Regions from separate parts of the Streptomyces sp. iso_384 genome, predicted to be linked through region 3. Evidence: riboswitches for the same ligand, from Rfam matches in the RefSeq annotation. Region 3 holds a riboswitch; each other region holds the start of a gene.

Region 1 (2,250 bases), 3.3 Mb from region 3:
AAGAAGGATGAGAAGGAGAGCGACGGTACGGGCGAGGGGAGCGAGACCCCCGACTCCTCGGTGACGCCCACCACCCCGCCGTCCTCCGAGGCTCCCGACGCCACCGGCCCCTCCGACGCCCCCGACGCCTCGACCGGAGAGAGCGGCCAGGGCGGCAAGCACCGCGGCGCCCCCGCGCCCGAGGAGGCCGCCGGCGGCCAGGACGACGGCCCGCGTGGTTCCGGCCGGCACGCCTCGCGCGGTGACGGCGACGCGCGCGACGGTGGCGCTGCGGGCGCCGGTGCGTACACGGTGCAGCCCGGCGACAACCTCTGGGCCATCGCCGACGCCCAGGAACTTCCCGGCGGCTGGACCGGCCTGTACGAGACCAACAAGGACCTCCTGGGCTCCGACCCGGACCTGATCCTGCCCGGCCAGAGCCTGGATCTGGGCCTGGGTCAGGACGCGGAGCGGAGTGCGGACCAGGGCGCTGGTCAGGGTGTGCCGGAGAGCGCCGAGGTGCCTGCCGCCAACTGATTCAATTCGGGCGAAAACGCCCGGGAAAATCAGGCAGTTCAGAGACCTATGTCCACTTTTGCGGAAGTGAGACATGGGTCTCTTTGCTTCAACTGGCGCGTCTCGCCCGGCCGGTCCGCGCGTATCGCTCCCGACCTGCGGAAATGCCCCATCGGTCGCAGTGAGTTCGGGTTGATTGCCCTCTATGTCCATCTTTGAATGTCGGGGTTGCCTGTGTTTACGGTCGGAGCCGCTCGCACCGCGGGCCCCGTCGACCGTCACGCCGAATCCTGCCGTCGGTCGAAGGGAACAGACGCGTAAGCGCCGTAGGCAGGAGCGGGGGACCCAGGTAGGCCGCCGGGTCCGCACAGCCCCTCCAGGGGGTGTACGGGACCGGCTAGGGGTGAAGCCGTGCGCAAGACGCACGGCCGGGCAACTCATCAGCCCGAACCCGACAGCTCACCTCGTAGGCGTCGGTGAGGAGATTCGTTCCATGCTGCTGAACAGCAAGGGCAAGCACCGCCGCCCGTCCAAGGCCGCCCGTATCGCCACCCTCGCGGGTGTCACCGGTGCCGCCGTCGCCGTCCCGCTGATGGGCGCGACCAACGCATCCGCCGCCTCCGTCGAGACCTGGGACGCCGTCGCCCAGTGCGAGTCGGGCGGCAACTGGTCCATCAACACCGGCAACGGCTACTACGGCGGACTGCAGTTCTCGCAGTCCAGCTGGGCCGCCGCCGGTGGTACGCAGTACGCCGCGCGTGCCGACCTGGCCTCCAAGGACCAGCAGATCGCCACCGCCGAGAAGCTCCTCGACCTGCAGGGCCCGGGCGCCTGGGCCTGCGCCGGCGCCGGCGGCCTCACCAACGACGGCGTGGACCCGGGCGTGAACACCGGCTCCGGCCAGTCCGAGAGCAAGCCCGAGCAGGCGCAGCCGGAGCGTCAGGCCGAGCAGCCCACCACGCGCTCCGAGCAGCGCGAGGCCCCCAAGGCCGAGAGCAGGAAGACCGTCACCACTCCGACCGGCGAGAAGGTCGAGAAGGGTGACGGCGAGTACAAGGTCAAGGCCGGCGACACCCTGAGCAAGATCGCCGAGAAGGAAGGCGTCAAGGGCGGCTGGAGCAAGCTCTTCAAGCTCAACGACGACATCGTCGAGGACGCCGACCTGATCTTCCCGGGTCAGCAGCTCCACCTGAAGTAGACGCCGTATCTCCTCCCCGGAGGAGAGGCGTCCGGCGGCGCTTCTCCTCGCACGGCTTCCCGGCCCGGCGCGCTCATCCCCCCCAGCGCGCCGGGCCGGGTTCTTCGTGGGCGGGGGGCCGAGGGAGGTGCGGTTGCGTTCACCTCTTGTCGGCAACACGTGTTACCGCTCAGTAGATATCTAGAGTTTTGTCCCGTTACGCAGGTCCTTGGGTCCTTTTTCGTCCCAGGAGACGGGCGGTCGGCTGGCCGACGCGGCCGGGCCGGATAGGCTCGGGTCGCAAGGCCACAGTGACCCTGCACAACCAGTGTCAGATCCCAGAAGGAGATGCCTCGTGCCGTCCATCGACGTCGTCGTAGCCAGGGAAATCCTCGACTCCCGGGGCAACCCCACGGTCGAGGTCGAGGTTGGCCTCGACGACGGCAGCACGGGCCGTGCTGCTGTTCCGTCCGGCGCCTCCACCGGTGCGTTCGAGGCTGTAGAGCTTCGCGACGGTGACCCCAACCGCTACCAGGGCAAGGGCGTCGAGAAGGCCGTCCTCGCCGTCATCGAGCAGA
Region 2 (2,250 bases), 1.1 Mb from region 3:
CAGCTTGGCGAGCTGCTGGGAGAGCGCGGGCGCGGTGTAGCCCAGGCGGGCGGCGGCGCGGGTGATCGAACCGGCCTCCGCCACCGCCACGAGTGCCGCGAGCCGTGTCGGGTCGTACATGAAAGCGTTCCTTTAGGCAGACCCAGAAGATTGCAAGTACACGCTAAAGGCTCCGCAGGTCCAAGGTGGACCTCATGGACGCACAACTGATCGCCTTCACGGGGGTCGCCGCCGGTATGGTCGCGCTGCCCGGCGCCGACTTCACCGTCGTCGTACGCAACGCCCTGGCCTCGCGCACCGCCGGCCTGGCCACCGCGCTCGGCGTCGCCGGAGGTCTGCTGGTGCACACCGCGCTCGCGGTCGCCGGACTCGCCGCGGTGCTCGTGACGATGCCGGTGCTCTTCCGCACCGTCCAGCTGCTCGGCGGCGCGTACGTGCTCTACCTCGGGATCAGCGCGCTGTACGCGATCCGGCGTCGCCGCCCGGCGAGCGGCGACGCTGCGCCCGAGGGCGCGCCGGGGCGGCCCGTGCCCCGGGAGTTCGGGCGCGCCCTGCGCCAGGGGTTCCTGACCAACGCGCTCAACCCGAAGGCCCCGGTCCTCTTCCTCAGCCTGCTGCCGCAGTTCGTGCCCCACGGTCAGCCGCCGCTGCCCAGGACCCTGCTGCTCGCGGCCCTCGTGGTGGTGCTGGCGCTGATCTGGTTCCCGGCCGTCGCCCTGCTCGTGGACCGGCTGGGCCGGTGGCTGCGCCGCCCGCGTACCGCCCGCGCCATCGAGGGCGGCAGCGGTGTGGCGCTCACCGGTCTGGGACTCGCGCTGGTCACCGGCCCGCTGTTGCGCTGAGACCGGACGCCGTTTCCGCGAGGAGGAGCGCCCGCACGGAAAGAGCGTCCGGTCGGTGGGTCAGCGGACCCGTCCGTACCAGACGCTCTTGGACCAGATTTTCGCCAGTCGCACCACGTCCCCCGATTTGGGGGAGTGCCAGATCTTCCCGGCCCCGGCGTAGATGCCCACGTGGTAGACGCTGCGCCCCGAATGGAAGAAGACGAGGTCGCCGCGTTTGCGCTGCGACTTGGGGATATGGCGGGTCTTGTTGTACTGCTGCTGTGCGGTACGGGGGAGCTTCTTCCCGGCCTTCTTGAACGAATACAGCGTCAGCCCCGAGCAGTCGAAGCGACTGGGGCCGGATGCTCCGTACTTGTAGGGAGCCCCCTTCTTCGACGCGGCGACCTTCAGGGCCTTCGTCGAGTGGGTGGCGGCCTCGGCGTCGCTCACCAGGCCGGGCGCCAGCATCGTGGACGTCACGGCCAGAGTGAGTACCGAGGCCGTGCCGACCCGGGCGAACAGGGACGGGACATGAACCTGCGCAGACATGCGCAACCCTTCGTCAGCCGCCTGTGAAGGATGACCTGTCGGGTTCGGGCTGGCGAAGTTGCCCGGCCGCTCCACGCGGCTTCACCCCGAGGGCTTCCCGGTCTCCCGGTCGGCCCGTTGTGCTCGGGTCCTCCACTCCTGCCGATCCACTTCTGTCGACCAGTCATCCGGGCGGCGGCAGGACTCGGCGTCCGCCCGGACCGCCCCGCCGCGGTGGCGGGGGCTTGTCGTCCCAGGGATCTTGACGCACCCGGTGCCGGATTTCCGAGCTGAAACGGTGGTTTGTGAGTCTCCTCACCACTGATCCATTCAGGTGGACAGGTCGGATTCGCGCTCGCCCGCGAGCCGGGCGCACACCCTCGCACCAGCGACGAAACGGAACATTTCGAGTACGGGTCGTGCGCCGACCGCAAGTTGGACCGTCGCTCGCGCGGGTGATCGCCTACGCCGAACGAGCGAGGAAAATTGATCGCGCGACCGGGCGTGTTGTGCGGCGGGTCGACCGGTCCGCTCCCGTAAGGCGCTCCCGGTGCGCCGGGCGGGTCGGTTCACCGAGGTCGGTCCACCGGCGGCGGCATCGCGACCCGGCCCGCCCTGCGCTCCCCGTCCAGGACGCGCAGGGCCCGCGCCAGGGTGGCGGCGTGGATCCGCGACTCGCCGCGCTCGTGCATCACGGCCAGGGCGGCGCGCAGGGCCGCCGCCCGGGAGGCCAGGGCCTGGGCGGCCCGCAGCGCGCTGTAGGTGTCACCGCCGTGCGCCGGATTGATCCGGCCCACCTGGTCGAGCACGGCCAGATAGCAGTCGACGAACTCGCCCTCGGCCCGCGTCAGTGCGGGCAGGGGCGGGAACTCGGGTGGTTCCATCGGCGGTTCACCTC
Region 3 (2,250 bases):
GTCGGCCTCGGCGCCGGTGGAGAAGATCACCGCGTCGTAGAAGGACCGCAGGTCGTCCAGGCCGATGTCGTGCGGGTAGCTGACGTTGCCGAAGAGCCGGATCTGGGGCTTGTCCAGCACCTGGTGCAGGGCCTTGACGATGCCCTTGATGCGCGGGTGGTCGGGGGCCACGCCGTAACGGATCAGGCCGAAGGGCGCGGGCATGCGCTCGAAGAGGTCGATCGAGACCCCCGGGTCCTGGCAGACCTCGGATTTGAGCAGCGCGTCCGCAGCGTAGATACCGGCGGGGCCGGCTCCGACAATGGCGACGCGGACGGGGCGTGTCATGGCGTGGTGATCCTTCGGGGCGGGCGAACGCGGGCAGGTACAGCGTACGTCGGAGGTAAGGGTTGGCTTACTAGTCTCCACCCCACACCGTAAGCGATCGCCGCGCGGGCCCTTCGACCGCCCCCACCCAGAGTGTCCGATTGGCCCGTTTCGTTATGCCTATATGGTGGATTTGGTTCTTTTGCTCCGTCTATCCGTAAAGAGGTTTCCAGGCCTTTTGATGCATTTGGCTGGGCCGGTTTTCGCCAACGCCGCAAGCGAGTGGTGAGCGTCACGTCCGAGGAGGCGGACGCAGAAGCGGAGGCATCGGTTCCCTTCCGTGCGAAGAAAGTTGACGCCCTGACGGTGCGGCCCGATCCGGGAATTCCGTCATTCGATCTTGTGGAGGAAAGGGAATCCGGAATGCAGGGCTTGTTCTGTCCCGCGTTTCTCGCCTACGGTCACCGTCAATCCGGACGGAACGCCGAATCCTGCCGCCGTCCGGGAATCCGAAACCCACTCACGTACGGCAGGAGCGGGGGACCCAGGTAAGTCGCCGAACCGTAACCGGAACGGCTTGGGGTGAAGTCGCACGACCGTGCGGCCAGACATCTCCCGTCTGAACCCGACAGCTCACCTCGCAGGCGCCGGAGAGGAAATCCCCCATGCCCGCAAAGGGTAAGCACCGCCGTTCCCAGTCCACCTCGCTGCGTCGCGGCCTCGCCGCCGTGACCACTGGCGGAGCCGTTCTCGCGCTCCCCGTGATCGGCGCGACCAGCGCCTTCGCGGCCCCCGCTCCCATCGCCGCGCCGCAGGCCGTGGCCCCCGCCGCGGTTGCCGCCCAGGCGAATTCCGCCGCGAAGGCCGCGCCCGCCCACCATTCCGTGGTGGCCGGTGAAACTCTTTCCAAGATCGCTCGTGAGCATTCCGTCAGCGGCGGCTGGAAGGAGCTGTACGAAGGCAACCGGAAGATCGTCGGAGAGAATCCCGATCTTATTCACCCGGGTATCAAGCTGACGCTCGGAAACAAGGCAGACGCCCCGTCGGACGCCAAGTCCTCCAAGGCTTCCGCCGCCACCGGACGCGGTGCGTCGGCGGACCGCGCCGACCGTTCGGAGCGTACGGACATCGCCCCGGTGGCGAAGGCCGCTCCGGCCGCCGAGAAGGCCGCCACGTACACCAACGACCTCGACGGCTGGATCAAGGAATCGCTCGCGGTCATGGCCCAGCACGGCATCCCCGGCACCTACGAGGGCATCCACCGCAACATCATGCGCGAGTCCTCGGGCAACCCGGCCGCGATCAACAACTGGGACTCCAACGCGGTCAAGGGCACCCCGTCCAAGGGTCTGCTCCAGGTCATCGACCCGACTTTCCAGGCCTACCACGTGCCCGGCACCTCGACCGACAGCTATGACCCGGTCGCCAACATCACGGCCGCGTGCAACTACGCCGCGGACCGCTACGGCTCGATCGACAACGTCTTCGGCGCCTACTGATCCTTCGCGCCCGAGCCGGAAGAGGCCCCGGACCGCACGGTCCGGGGCCTCTTCCGGCTCGGGTGGCAGCGCGAAGTTACCCCCAAGTTTCTAGTGACTTACCACGCGATCGACAGTAGAACCTGTTGCACTCTGTCGAGAGTGAGGGATGTCACATGAGTGACACTACCATGCAGGACAGCGGGGCCAAGGGTGTCTCGCGTCGAAGATTCATCACTGGAACAGGTTCTCTTCTGGGGGTCGCTGCGCTGGCCGGGACCACCGCCCCGGCGTGGGCGAGCGCCCGGGCGGCAGCGGCGCCGATCGGCTCCGGGGCCCATGTGCCGGTCCTGGTCATCGGCACCGGATACGGCGGCTCCGTCGCCGCCCTCCGGCTCGCCCAGGCCGGTACGGACGTCCACATGGTCGAGATGGGCATGGCCTGGGACACCCCGGGCGCGGACGG

The links. Region 3 has a riboswitch for cyclic di-AMP ahead of AC0VY3_RS19080 (transglycosylase SLT domain-containing protein). Riboswitches for the same ligand answer to the same signal wherever they lie in the genome.
Region 1: another riboswitch for cyclic di-AMP. It lies ahead of AC0VY3_RS04540 (transglycosylase family protein); the one in region 3 lies ahead of AC0VY3_RS19080 (transglycosylase SLT domain-containing protein).
Region 2: another riboswitch for cyclic di-AMP. It lies ahead of AC0VY3_RS14285 (C40 family peptidase); the one in region 3 lies ahead of AC0VY3_RS19080 (transglycosylase SLT domain-containing protein).

Annotation. Positions count from the first base shown of each region.
Region 1 is NZ_JBWBTT010000001.1:997,520-999,769, forward strand. Features, by position in the region: gene AC0VY3_RS04535 (transglycosylase family protein) at 1-516, shown strand, start outside; cyclic di-AMP (ydaO/yuaA leader) riboswitch at 808-983, shown strand; gene AC0VY3_RS04540 (transglycosylase family protein) at 989-1,693, shown strand; gene eno (phosphopyruvate hydratase) at 2,028-2,250, shown strand, end outside.
Region 2 is NZ_JBWBTT010000001.1:3,207,484-3,209,733, forward strand. Features, by position in the region: gene AC0VY3_RS14275 (LysR family transcriptional regulator) at 1-120, opposite strand, end outside; gene AC0VY3_RS14280 (LysE family translocator) at 195-842, shown strand; gene AC0VY3_RS14285 (C40 family peptidase) at 903-1,373, opposite strand; cyclic di-AMP (ydaO/yuaA leader) riboswitch at 1,377-1,541, opposite strand; gene AC0VY3_RS14290 (hypothetical protein) at 1,922-2,236, opposite strand.
Region 3 is NZ_JBWBTT010000001.1:4,261,223-4,263,472, reverse strand. Features, by position in the region: gene AC0VY3_RS19085 (FAD-dependent oxidoreductase) at 1-327, opposite strand, end outside; cyclic di-AMP (ydaO/yuaA leader) riboswitch at 810-968, shown strand; gene AC0VY3_RS19080 (transglycosylase SLT domain-containing protein) at 972-1,805, shown strand; gene AC0VY3_RS19075 (GMC oxidoreductase) at 1,961-2,250, shown strand, end outside.